One region of the Exiguobacterium sp. N4-1P genome, then DNA from elsewhere that is predicted to be linked to it. Evidence: riboswitches for the same ligand, from Rfam matches in the RefSeq annotation. Region 1 holds a riboswitch; each other region holds the start of a gene.
The links. A riboswitch is a leader RNA that binds a small molecule or an ion and turns the genes downstream of it on or off. The one in region 1 is predicted to bind thiamine pyrophosphate.

Region 1 (3,211 bases):
ACTCCGTCTCTGAAAACGTAACGGCGAAACATCTACTCAATGTCAAGAAGGTGGCGAGACGACGCGTGAACATGCAGTGGTTCAAAGTACCGGAAAAGATTTTCTTTGAAAAAAATTCAGTCCAATACTTGAAATCGATTCAAGATGTCTCACGTGCGTTGATCGTCACCGATCAAGCGATGGTCGAGTTCGGCTACGCGGATAAAGTCATCCGCAACTTACCGGCAGGCGTCAGCTACCGGATCTTCGACCAAGTCGAACCGGATCCATCGGTTGCAACGGTTCAGACAGGAGCGCAAGCGATGCGCGACTTCAAACCGGACTTGATCATCGCCCTCGGTGGCGGATCAGCGATGGATGCAGCGAAAGGCATGTGGCTCTTCTACGAGCAACCGAACGAAACGTTCTCGAACTTACGTCAAAAGTTCCTCGATATCCGGAAACGGGCCTATAAATTCCCGGCGCTCGGTAACAAAGCGAAGTTCGTCGCGATTCCGACGACGTCCGGAACAGGATCTGAAGTCACACCGTTTACCGTCATCACGGACAAAGAGAAAAACGTCAAGTATCCGATTGCTGACTATGCATTAACACCAGATGTCGCAATCATCGATCCGGAATTCGTCATGACGGTCCCGGCATCAATCACGGCGGACACCGGAATGGACGTCTTGACACATGCGACAGAAGCCTTCGTCTCCGTCCTCGCGAACGACTATACGGACGGACTGGCGCTAAAAGCGATCAAGATGATCTTCGACTACTTGCCACGCGCTTATGCGAATGGTGACGATGCCGAAGCACGCGAAAAAGTTCACAATGCGTCAACGATGGCCGGAATGGCGTTTGCCAATGCCTTCCTCGGGATTAACCATTCGATCGCGCACAAAATCGGTGGGGAGTTCCACACGCCACACGGTCGCACGAATGCGATTCTGATGCCACACGTCATCCGCTACAATGCAGCGAAACCGACGAAACTCGCTTCGTTCCCGAAATATGAATCATTCATCGCTGATGAACGGTACGCAGAAATCGCGCGTTATCTCGGACTACCGGCAGCGACGACGGAACAAGGTGTCGAGTCACTAATCCAAGCGATCACAGAACTCGGACAACAGTTGAACATCAAAATGTCATTCAAAGCCCAAGGCATCAAAAAAGCCGACTTTGAAGCAAAACTCGACAAGATGGCCGTCGATGCATTCGAAGATCAATGTACGACAGCGAATCCAAAAATGCCGCTCGTGACGGAACTTCGGAACATCATGGAGCTTGCGTACGAAGGCGTATAACAGAGAAAAAAATCATGGCAATTCAAAAGAGCCTTGCTTCCGGTCGACGGAGGCAAGGCTTTCGTTTGTAATCAGAAGAGACACCGATAAAACTGTCTTGTCATTATTGACAGATATTTCTAAGACCGCTAAAGTGAAGGTAACTTGAATAGAATCACTAGGGGTGTTGCTAAACTGAGATGAGTAGATACTCAAACCCTTTGAACCTGAACTAGTTCGTACTAGCGTAGGGAAGTGTAGACTCTAATAAACCAGCGAAGACCAGTCTGTCGGTTTTTTGCTATGTGATTATTTAGACGTGCGCAACTTTCCTTTTGGAGAGTTGCGCTTTTTTTGTTTACGACTTCGCTATTTAAGTTGCAAAAGACGATGAAGGAGTGGAAGACAGTGAACAGAACGGTAGTAGTGACGGGAAGCAGTCGGGGACTTGGCGCGACGATTGCAAGAGTATTGGTGAACAATGGGTTTAAAGTTGTGATTAATTATTATAAGAGCAAGGATGCGGCAGAGGAACTCGTAAATGAGCTCGGTGCAGAACATGCCATTGCCCTGTATGCGGATGTCACGAAGCGAGAAGACGTCGAGACATTGATGCAGTCAGCGACAGCTCATTACGGACAAATCGATGTCGTGATCAATAATGCCTTAGTCGATTTTAAGTTCGATCCGCGCGCTCAAAAATCATTCATCGATTTGGAATGGGAAGATTATCAAAAACAGTTGGATGGCACGTTGAAAGCAGCGTTCCACGTCGTGCAAAGTGTCCTGCCGCAGTTCATTGAACGAAATAGCGGCACCATCATCAGCATCGGCACGAATCTGTATCAAAACCCGGTAGTTCCCTATCACGAATATACAACGGCAAAAGCAGGGTTGATCGGCTTTACGCGTAATCTTGCATCAGAGCTAGGACAGTACGGCATAAACGTGAATGTCGTCTCCGGCGGCTTGTTAAAAGTGACAGATGCCAGCGCTGTGACGACCGCTGAAGTATTCGATTTAATTGCTCAATCAACTCCGTTAAAAAGAGTGACGACGCCGGAAGAGGTGGCGCAATTGGTCGCCTTTTTAGCGTCAGAAGCCGCCTCTGGCATTACCGGTCAAAATCTAACCGTAGATGGCGGATTGACGATGAACTGATGTCAGCGTTCAGGAGAAAGGAGTCAGGGAACTAGAGATGACGAAAACAAAGCAGTTAAACGTCGGTGTTTTATTGTACGGCTGTGGCCATCATCAAGCGGCATGGTTAATGCCGGATTCTGCGATTGAAGAAATCGGGGAGAGCGGTTATTATCAGCGATTGGCTCAACTAGCGGAAGCGGGTTGCCTGGATGCTGTATTTTTTGCTGACAATCAATCTTTTCCTGCTGCAAACGCAACTGAACTACCTGCCTTTTGGCTCGATCCTGTAATCAATTTAACCGCTATTTCTCAAGTAACCCATCATATCGGGTTAGTTTCAACGATATCGAGTACGTTTTCAAATCCGTATACAGCGGCGAGACAACTGTTAAGCCTTGATCACGTGACGAACGGGCGTGTCGGCTGGAACCTGGTGACGTCGATGACGGACTGGGAAGCGTTAAACCATAGTATGGATAGGCTCCCTGCAAGGGACGAACGGTATCAAAAGGCGGATGAATTTGCATCTGTAATGGAAAAATTATTTTTATCCTGGGATCGAGCTGATTTCCTTTCGAGCCGGACGGACAACCGGTTGATTGATCCTGAAAAGATTCAACCATTCCATCATAGCGGGACCTACTTCAACGTAAAAGGTCCTTCGTCTACACCGCGTAGTCCTCAAGGGAAGCCGGTGGCAATGCAGGCGGGTGCATCTGCCCAAGGGATTGCACTTGCATCGAAGCACGCGGATGCCGTCTATTCGGTGTCGTGGAATGTAAAGCAAGCGAAAG
Region 2 (3,211 bases), on a different contig from region 1:
ACGGCACCGCTTTGTCAAGATCCCAATCAGAACAGTCCTGTTGCAAAAAGAAACTCAGTTGCTTCAAGGCATTCGCGACCGGTAATTTTTCATCCAGTTCGGCTTTCTTCGCCAGCGCCTCTTCCCGTGTTCGACCGACGTATGTAACCAATCCTGGAAAGATTTTAATCTGCCGCTCCGGTGACTCACTTTCTTTGATTTGTGTCTGTAGACTTTCCCGGAATGCTTTCGCTTGCTTTACATTCCACGACACCGAATAGACGGCATCCGCGTGCTTCGATGCAAGTGCAATCCCTTGGGCAGATGCACCCGCCTGCATTGCCACCGGCTTCCCTTGAGGACTACGCGGTGTAGACGAAGGACCTTTTACGTTGAAGTAGGTCCCGCTATGATGGAATGGTTGAATCTTTTCAGGATCAATCAACCGGTTGTCCGTCCGGCTCGAAAGGAAATCAGCTCGATCCCAGGATAAAAATAATTTTTCCATTACAGATGCAAATTCATCCGCCTTTTGATACCGTTCGTCCCTTGCAGGGAGCCTATCCATACTATGGTTTAACGCTTCCCAGTCCGTCATCGACGTCACCAGGTTCCAGCCGACACGCCCGTTCGTCACGTGATCAAGGCTTAACAGTTGTCTCGCCGCTGTATACGGATTTGAAAACGTACTCGATATCGTTGAAACTAACCCGATATGATGGGTTACTTGAGAAATAGCGGTTAAATTGATTACAGGATCGAGCCAAAAGGCAGGTAGTTCAGTTGCGTTTGCAGCAGGAAAAGATTGATTGTCAGCAAAAAATACAGCATCCAGGCAACCCGCTTCCGCTAGTTGAGCCAATCGCTGATAATAACCGCTCTCCCCGATTTCTTCAATCGCAGAATCCGGCATTAACCATGCCGCTTGATGATGGCCACAGCCGTACAATAAAACACCGACGTTTAACTGCTTTGTTTTCGTCATCTCTAGTTCCCTGACTCCTTTCTCCTGAACGCTGACATCAGTTCATCGTCAATCCGCCATCTACGGTTAGATTTTGACCGGTAATGCCAGAGGCGGCTTCTGACGCTAAAAAGGCGACCAATTGCGCCACCTCTTCCGGCGTCGTCACTCTTTTTAACGGAGTTGATTGAGCAATTAAATCGAATACTTCAGCGGTCGTCACAGCGCTGGCATCTGTCACTTTTAACAAGCCGCCGGAGACGACATTCACGTTTATGCCGTACTGTCCTAGCTCTGATGCAAGATTACGCGTAAAGCCGATCAACCCTGCTTTTGCCGTTGTATATTCGTGATAGGGAACTACCGGGTTTTGATACAGATTCGTGCCGATGCTGATGATGGTGCCGCTATTTCGTTCAATGAACTGCGGCAGGACACTTTGCACGACGTGGAACGCTGCTTTCAACGTGCCATCCAACTGTTTTTGATAATCTTCCCATTCCAAATCGATGAATGATTTTTGAGCGCGCGGATCGAACTTAAAATCGACTAAGGCATTATTGATCACGACATCGATTTGTCCGTAATGAGCTGTCGCTGACTGCATCAATGTCTCGACGTCTTCTCGCTTCGTGACATCCGCATACAGGGCAATGGCATGTTCTGCACCGAGCTCATTTACGAGTTCCTCTGCCGCATCCTTGCTCTTATAATAATTAATCACAACTTTAAACCCATTGTTCACCAATACTCTTGCAATCGTCGCGCCAAGTCCCCGACTGCTTCCCGTCACTACTACCGTTCTGTTCACTGTCTTCCACTCCTTCATCGTCTTTTGCAACTTAAATAGCGAAGTCGTAAACAAAAAAAGCGCAACTCTCCAAAAGGAAAGTTGCGCACGTCTAAATAATCACATAGCAAAAAACCGACAGACTGGTCTTCGCTGGTTTATTAGAGTCTACACTTCCCTACGCTAGTACGAACTAGTTCAGGTTCAAAGGGTTTGAGTATCTACTCATCTCAGTTTAGCAACACCCCTAGTGATTCTATTCAAGTTACCTTCACTTTAGCGGTCTTAGAAATATCTGTCAATAATGACAAGACAGTTTTATCGGTGTCTCTTCTGATTACAAACGAAAGCCTTGCCTCCGTCGACCGGAAGCAAGGCTCTTTTGAATTGCCATGATTTTTTTCTCTGTTATACGCCTTCGTACGCAAGCTCCATGATGTTCCGAAGTTCCGTCACGAGCGGCATTTTTGGATTCGCTGTCGTACATTGATCTTCGAATGCATCGACGGCCATCTTGTCGAGTTTTGCTTCAAAGTCGGCTTTTTTGATGCCTTGGGCTTTGAATGACATTTTGATGTTCAACTGTTGTCCGAGTTCTGTGATCGCTTGGATTAGTGACTCGACACCTTGTTCCGTCGTCGCTGCCGGTAGTCCGAGATAACGCGCGATTTCTGCGTACCGTTCATCAGCGATGAATGATTCATATTTCGGGAACGAAGCGAGTTTCGTCGGTTTCGCTGCATTGTAGCGGATGACGTGTGGCATCAGAATCGCATTCGTGCGACCGTGTGGCGTGTGGAACTCCCCACCGATTTTGTGCGCGATCGAATGGTTAATCCCGAGGAAGGCATTGGCAAACGCCATTCCGGCCATCGTTGACGCATTGTGAACTTTTTCGCGTGCTTCGGCATCGTCACCATTCGCATAAGCGCGTGGCAAGTAGTCGAAGATCATCTTGATCGCTTTTAGCGCCAGTCCGTCCGTATAGTCGTTCGCGAGGACGGAGACGAAGGCTTCTGTCGCATGTGTCAAGACGTCCATTCCGGTGTCCGCCGTGATTGATGCCGGGACCGTCATGACGAATTCCGGATCGATGATTGCGACATCTGGTGTTAATGCATAGTCAGCAATCGGATACTTGACGTTTTTCTCTTTGTCCGTGATGACGGTAAACGGTGTGACTTCAGATCCTGTTCCGGACGTCGTCGGAATCGCGACGAACTTCGCTTTGTTACCGAGCGCCGGGAATTTATAGGCCCGTTTCCGGATATCGAGGAACTTTTGACGTAAGTTCGAGAACGTTTCGTTCGGTTGCTCGTAGAAGAGCCACATGCCTTTCGCTGCATCCATCGCTGATCCGCCACCGAGGGCGATGATCAAGTCCGGTTTGAAGTCGCGCATCGCTTGCGCTCCTGTCTGAACCGTTGCAACCGATGGATCCGGTTCGACTTGGTCGAAGATCCGGTAGCTGACGCCTG
Region 3 (3,211 bases), 280 kb from region 1:
TGCATCCATGCTGATTACGAGCTCGTCTTCGACCGTCTGCTTGAGAAATTGGAGCTCTGGCTGTTGAAAGACGAATCCGACGTGTCGGTAATAGCTCCGACTTTTCCATGTCCGCAGTTCTTTTTCGAACAAGCGGACCGTACCGCCTTGCGCCGGAATCAATTTCGCCAGTGTTTCGAGCAACGTGCTTTTCCCGGCACCGTTCGATCCGACGACCATGATCCATTCTCCGGCGTGTGTTGCAAGCGACAGGTTATCGACAATCACTTGCTTACGGCGTCCTAACGCGGTGCGCGTCAGCGCGAACGTCGTGTCGTGCCGAACCGGAGGACGGTTGTTAGTCACTTTTCGTAACCGCCCCGCCTGGGAAGAAGCGGGGGGCACGGTTTCCAGTTCATACGGGTAGAGGAGCGGTGTTGCAATGCCGCGTCGTTCGAGTTCAGCGCGATGCTGACCGAAGACATCAAGCGGCGGACCATCACGTAAAATCGTTCCACCGTGATCGAAGACGAGCACCCGGTCACTGAACGTCACACAGCGGTCAAGCTGATGTTCAATCAGAACGAGCGTCAACGTCCGGTCGTGATGGAGTTCCTCAATCAGCTGCATCAAAACCCGATGTCCTGCCGGATCGAGTTGCGCCGTCGGTTCGTCAAGCAATAGAATATCCGGCTCAAGGGCTAGGACGCAGGCGAGGGCGAGTCGTTGTTTCATCCCTCCTGACAGTTGCATAATCGGTGTCGTCAGCGGCACATCAAGGCCGACACGTGCCAGTACGGCGTCAACCCGGTCATCCATCTGACTGCGGTCGACTGAGCGATTTTCAAGACTAAAGGCAACTTCCGCTCCGACGGTCTGCATGCAGAACTGGTCGTCCGGATTTTGAAAAAGGATTCCGACCGTCCCATTCGTTTTGCAGTGGCCGCTGACATCGGCTTCGATCGCGTCAGGTAATAAACCGGCGAGAACATGTAAAAACGTCGTTTTCCCACTGCCGCTCGGTCCGACGAGCAACGTCGTTTCCCCTTCGTGTAGCGTCACCGTCACCTTGTGCAGGACGTTGTCATGTTGCCCCGGATAGCGGACAGACAAGTCGTTACAATGAATCATGCTGCATCCGGCTTCCGCCGCTTACGCCCGATCGCATAACCGTTCAACGTCCCTGTCTTGACGAGCGCATCGACGATGACTTTCGCAAGTAATCCACCGAGCAATGCACCGCTGACGAGTTGAAGGGAAAACGTCAACAGAAGTGTCGTCGTCGTATAGTAGGCGAAACCATTGACGACAAGACTATAGACCATACTACCGATTGCGGCGAACATTCCGGATAGAACTAACGTCATTGTGTTGAACTTCCGGTATCCGAAGAGGGCAAAAGCGATTTCGGCACCGATTCCTTGAGCGAAACCAATCAATAAGGCCGATAATCCGAAGTGACTCCCCGTGAATAATTCGACAGCCGCGGCGACGACTTCTGCAATCAGTGCTGCCCCGGGCTTTTGAATGATGTAGGCGACAAGCGGACTCGCGATGACCCAAATCCCGAACATCCAGTTCGATCCGACCGGTCCGAAGATCGCGGAAATCGGTAACCACAATGTCGACCACCCTAAGTAGAGTACCCCGCAAGCAACCGACAACATCATCATGACAATGATTTCTTTCATTTTCCAACTGTTCATGTTCCTATCTCCCTTTGGCACAACCACCAGACAAACAAAAAGACCGCCCTCTATGAAAGAGAGCGGTCGCTGAATCTGCAAACATGCAGAAAAATTGAACGAATTACCGCTCCACTTTCCTACGCTAGTATGAACTAGATCAGGTTCAAAGGGTCCGAAGTGAATCGTCTCAGCCAATGGGCTCCCCTAGTGGATGTGCATATAGTGTGTACGCTATTTACTGTACCGACTCTACCGACAGTTGTCAATACAGATAAAAACCCTCCGCGAGGGGAGGGTAAGAAAAATTATTCTTTTTCTTCCGTTTGTTCTTCAGTAGAAACTTCTTCTGTCGCTTCAGCTGGTTCTTCAGCATCTGCTTCTTCGAGATCCGCTTCAAGTGTCGATTCGACGACGGCAACGACTTGAATGTCACCTTCCGTAACGATACGGTATTCTTTTTCTTCCGGCAAATCCGAAACCGATAGAGAATCACCGAGGTTAAGATTTGTCACATCGACTTCGACGCGTTCCGGTAATTTATCTGGTGTAGCTGCAACTGTTACTTTAAAGAGTGTTTGTGAAAGATATCCACCAAGTTTTGCACCAGCCGCTTCGCCGACGAGGACGATATCTGTTTCGACTTCTGTTTCTTCATCCATTTTAACAGCGATGAATTCAACGTGCTTGATTGTTGGTGTGAAGATATCCATATCGAGTTTGTTGATCAGTGTGTTGACTTTTTTACCACCGATTTGAAGTGCAACAAGTGCATTCTCACCATGTTCGCGAACGACTTTGATCAATGCTTTTTCGTCAAAGGCAATCGGTGTACTTTCCACTTTGTAACCATACACGACACCAAGAGCTTTTCCTTCATGACGTAATTGCTTTCTAAGTGAGCGTGGGCGTACTTCGCGTTCTTCTACTTTTAATGTTACTGACATGTTCATTTCCCCCTTGAATTTGGTATAGCCCTCAAAAGGTAATGAAGAAAGGAGTGGAACGAATCGTTCCGGATCAAGACGGTGCATCGAATGCTATTTCAAATTGATTTCATAAAAATGAAGATCGAAGTGAGTGGTTAGCATTTCTCTCCCAGGTCATTACGCTGATATTGAGAAACATGTGGTTGTAAAAGCAACTCGCTGATGCGGTGCTATGATAGTTATACCCCCGTAACATTAAAAGCTAAACATCAACCGGCGAAAAAACGATAGCCAGAAACCTGTTCTCCCTAGAGCAGCAACGGTTTACATCCTATTAAGAAATCGGTGCCTTTCCTCTTATTCAAGCAATTGAACCATCTCATCGACCGATAACGCAAGTGACGCCGGTTGTTCAAGTATGTCCGTCACGAGTGTCGCTTTCCGTTCCTGCAGCTCGATGATTTTTTCTTCGATCGTGCCTTTCGTGATTAATTTAATGACTTCGACCGTCTGTGTTTGTCCCATCCGGTGTGCCCGGTCAGCCGCTTGCTGTTCGACAGCCGGATTCCACCAACTGTCATATAAGATGACAGTATCCGCCGTCGCCAGGTTCAGTCC
Region 4 (3,211 bases), 280 kb from region 1:
GGACACGGAAAAACTTCCCGGGCGTTACCGGAAGGATTTACCGATCGCCCAGGAACTCGAGTATTCGGCACGCAATACGTACTTCGCCCATAAACTCGATGAAGTCGAACTCATCATGCTCCAAGACCGTACCGGCATCGACATCGTCTTGCAAATCGACCGTCGTGCCCACGACTTAGGTTCGCTCTTCAGTGAGATGGCGGGTGCGGATGAGACGATGACGAAGCTATCCTTATCGAACCACGATTTGATGGACCGAAACGCCGTCAAACAACAATTAAACGATTTGATTGAACGGTACAGCTGATTTCCTTACCAGAATTTTCATCATGCCTGTAATCCACCAACAAAAAAACCTGAGCGATTGCCATGACTTTCTTTACGAAAGCTGAAAATTGCTCAGGTTTTGTGCAGTCTGCCGTCTGATCGCGCTGATCAACAGCGGCTAAAGCTGTACTTATCGTTTCGTTACTTTTGGTTGACGCGTAACTTGTGTAAAGAGACGTTCAAACGTTTCTTCCGTCCAGCCCATTTCCCAAAACATCAATTCGTAATAACAGCTTCTGACGAAATGGTGTTTCATCCGTTCCCGTTCTGCTTCAGTCGCTTGCGCCGCCAAAGCATCCAGCCGGTCGACCTGTTCAAAGACGACCCGTTCGAACCATTCCGAGCTGTATGTTGCAATCCACTGTTGATAAATCGGTGACGCCGGTGACTTCGTCAACAGTTGTTGTCCGACTTCATAATAAAGCCAGTAACACGGTAAAATCGCTGCAATCGTTTCCCCGAGTGTCCCCTCGCTCGCATGATGCATATGTGAGACATAGGCATACGCAGTCGGTGCCGGTTCGAACGCTGCTAAATCCGCTTCCGTAATAGCGAGCGGTTCAAAAAACGATTGATGGAGTGATAGCTCAGCCGCATAGGTCGATGTCGCATGTTCCGCGAGTTCCGCGATCGTCGCAAAATCCGTTGCCTTTGAGGCGGCCCGGGCTTGAATTTTTGCGAAATGTTTTAAGTAATACGCATCCTGCATGACATAATGTCGAAATTTTTCGAGCGGTAACGTCCCGTCACCAATGCCTGTGACGAATGGATGGGAAAAACTGCTGTCCCAATATGTTTTTGCGGCTTGCCGAATTTCTTGACTGAATTTCAACCTAATTCCCCCTTTTGTTGAATCAAAAAACGCCACACCCTACGAACAGGGCATGACGTGAAGAGACAACAAGAGAGATATTCACGCCACTTCCCTCCGTAAGTCCAAACTTAATCAGGTTCAAAGGGTCCGAACGTCTTCGTCGTCTCAGTCGGCCTACCGACTCCCCTAGTGGTCATTATTTAATTCCTCTTCACTATATCATTTTTTCAGTCACATGATCAGGATTTTAAATGAAATGTAGTATAGGATTAGGGACACGAGGTGGGCGGTTCATTCCGCCTCAAGACCGATTCCGTTCTGGAAGACGTCACTTACAATGAAATTAGCACCTGATACTACCTACTATACTCGGAGGATTTATACTATGAATAAAGCAACAAAAATCATGACCACGACGCTTTTAGCGACAAGTTTACTTCTACCGACTGCTGCTTCAGCAGAGCAAGTCGTCGATAAAACAATCATCACGCTTGGTGAATCGCTCGGGGCAAAGGATAAAGCCTGGGTACTCGCCCGATTGAATGCGCCGGAAGGCATTACGCCCGTCATCGCCACGGCAGCGGATGAAGAAAAATATTTAGGGAAAAACGTTCCCCAATCGCAACTCGGCGGCAATATGTACTCTTCCGCAAAAATCGAACTCGCTGAAAAAGGCGACGGTTTATCTGTCGCGACCGAAAACATTACCTGGGTAACAAAAGACATGTACTTGAACGCGCTCGTCACTGCAGGCGTAACGGACGCCGACATCACAATCACTTCCCCTTATAAAGTCACCGGGACCTCTGCTTTGACGGGGATCATGAAAGCATACGATCAAACGTCGGCTGAGACCGGCATTAAATTGACGGATGAACGAAAAGATTTAGCCCAACAAGAGTTATCGGTCACTTCCGATGTCGGAAAAACGGTCGGGACGGACAAAGTCGCCGAACTGATGAATGAAATCAAAGCAGAGATCGCCAAACAAAAGCCGGAAACCAAAGTCGATATCGAGAATGTCATCATCCAAGTCATTCAAAATAACAACATCCAGTTGTCGGACGCCCAAATGGAGCGGTTGACGTCATTGTTCAGTCAAATGGAGAAAGCTGACTTGAACTGGGGACAAATCGAGACCGGATTAAAGGGTGCCGGGCAAGATATCCACGCGTTCGCGACCTCCGAAGAAACGAAAGGATTTTTTGCAAAACTGTTTGACGGCTTAAGTAAGTTCTTTAACTCGATTTCCGGACTGTTCAAGTAACTGAAAACGATTTCATTTTCAGTTCAAAACATGGTAAACTAACTTTATCGAAACGAAAAGGTGGTGTAAAAGATGGGTTTTGCTGCGTGTAAGCAATGGTTGATGGAACAACTTTATCTGTTGCGCGCGATTTTTCATGAAATGGCGTTCTAAAGGACGAGTCTGCCCTTTTCTTAGGAACATCCATCTGAAAAATAAAGCAAAGCGCACCTTTTACGGTAAACGGAGAGCGCTATTTGCGTTCTCCGTTTTTTGATGCGCATGAAAGGAAGTTACTGATCATGATTTGCGACATCCAACACCTGACAAAACAATTTGGGGGAGCATCCGTCTTAACCGATGTCTCGCTCTATCTTAAACAAGCTGACCGCATCGGATTGATCGGTCGAAACGGAACCGGAAAAACCACGTTACTGCGTTTAATCGCGCAACTCGAAACAGCGGACAGCGGAACCCTTTATCTTAAAAAAGGACTTTCCATCGGTTATTTGGCTCAAATTCCACAGTTCGCAGAAGAATTGACGGGCCTTGATGTTCTCTGGACCGCATTTGCCCAAATCGTCGCCTTACGGACGACGATGCATCAGCTTGAGCAACAAATGGCAAGTGCTGACCACCTGGACGATGTGCTAAATGAGTATACGCGTGTGACCGAACAATTCGAACAACAGGACGGTTACCTGCTCGACTCGAAAATCCAGCGCATGATTAACGGACTCCACCTCGATGCCTTGCTGACACGTCCCTTTTCTCAATTAAGTGGTGGCGAACAAACGAAAATCTGCCTCGGCCGGATGCTGCTG

Region 2: linked by a shared signal. The riboswitch ahead of A0126_RS16415 (3-oxoacyl-ACP reductase) and the one ahead of A0126_RS06135 (3-oxoacyl-ACP reductase) in region 1 are both predicted to bind thiamine pyrophosphate.
Region 3: linked by a shared signal. The riboswitch ahead of A0126_RS07835 (ECF transporter S component) and the one ahead of A0126_RS06135 (3-oxoacyl-ACP reductase) in region 1 are both predicted to bind thiamine pyrophosphate.
Region 4: linked by a shared signal. The riboswitch ahead of tenA (thiaminase II) and the one ahead of A0126_RS06135 (3-oxoacyl-ACP reductase) in region 1 are both predicted to bind thiamine pyrophosphate.

Annotation. Positions count from the first base shown of each region.
Region 1 is NZ_CP022236.1:1,207,327-1,210,537, forward strand. Features, by position in the region: gene adhE (bifunctional acetaldehyde-CoA/alcohol dehydrogenase) at 1-1,295, shown strand, start outside; TPP riboswitch at 1,445-1,545, shown strand; gene A0126_RS06135 (3-oxoacyl-ACP reductase) at 1,665-2,435, shown strand; gene A0126_RS06140 (LLM class flavin-dependent oxidoreductase) at 2,473-3,211, shown strand, end outside.
Region 2 is NZ_CP022238.1:15,887-19,097, reverse strand. Features, by position in the region: gene A0126_RS16420 (LLM class flavin-dependent oxidoreductase) at 1-964, opposite strand, end outside; gene A0126_RS16415 (3-oxoacyl-ACP reductase) at 1,002-1,772, opposite strand; TPP riboswitch at 1,892-1,992, opposite strand; gene adhE (bifunctional acetaldehyde-CoA/alcohol dehydrogenase) at 2,142-3,211, opposite strand, start outside.
Region 3 is NZ_CP022236.1:1,483,302-1,486,512, forward strand. Features, by position in the region: gene A0126_RS07830 (ABC transporter ATP-binding protein) at 1-1,110, opposite strand, end outside; gene A0126_RS07835 (ECF transporter S component) at 1,107-1,685, opposite strand; TPP riboswitch at 1,785-1,883, opposite strand; gene A0126_RS07840 (50S ribosomal protein L25/general stress protein Ctc) at 1,973-2,611, opposite strand; gene A0126_RS07845 (DEAD/DEAH box helicase) at 2,951-3,211, opposite strand, start outside.
Region 4 is NZ_CP022236.1:929,915-933,125, reverse strand. Features, by position in the region: gene A0126_RS04740 (sporulation protein) at 1-307, shown strand, start outside; gene tenA (thiaminase II) at 458-1,159, opposite strand; TPP riboswitch at 1,234-1,339, opposite strand; gene A0126_RS04730 (DUF1002 domain-containing protein) at 1,527-2,408, shown strand; gene abc-f (ribosomal protection-like ABC-F family protein) at 2,690-3,211, shown strand, end outside.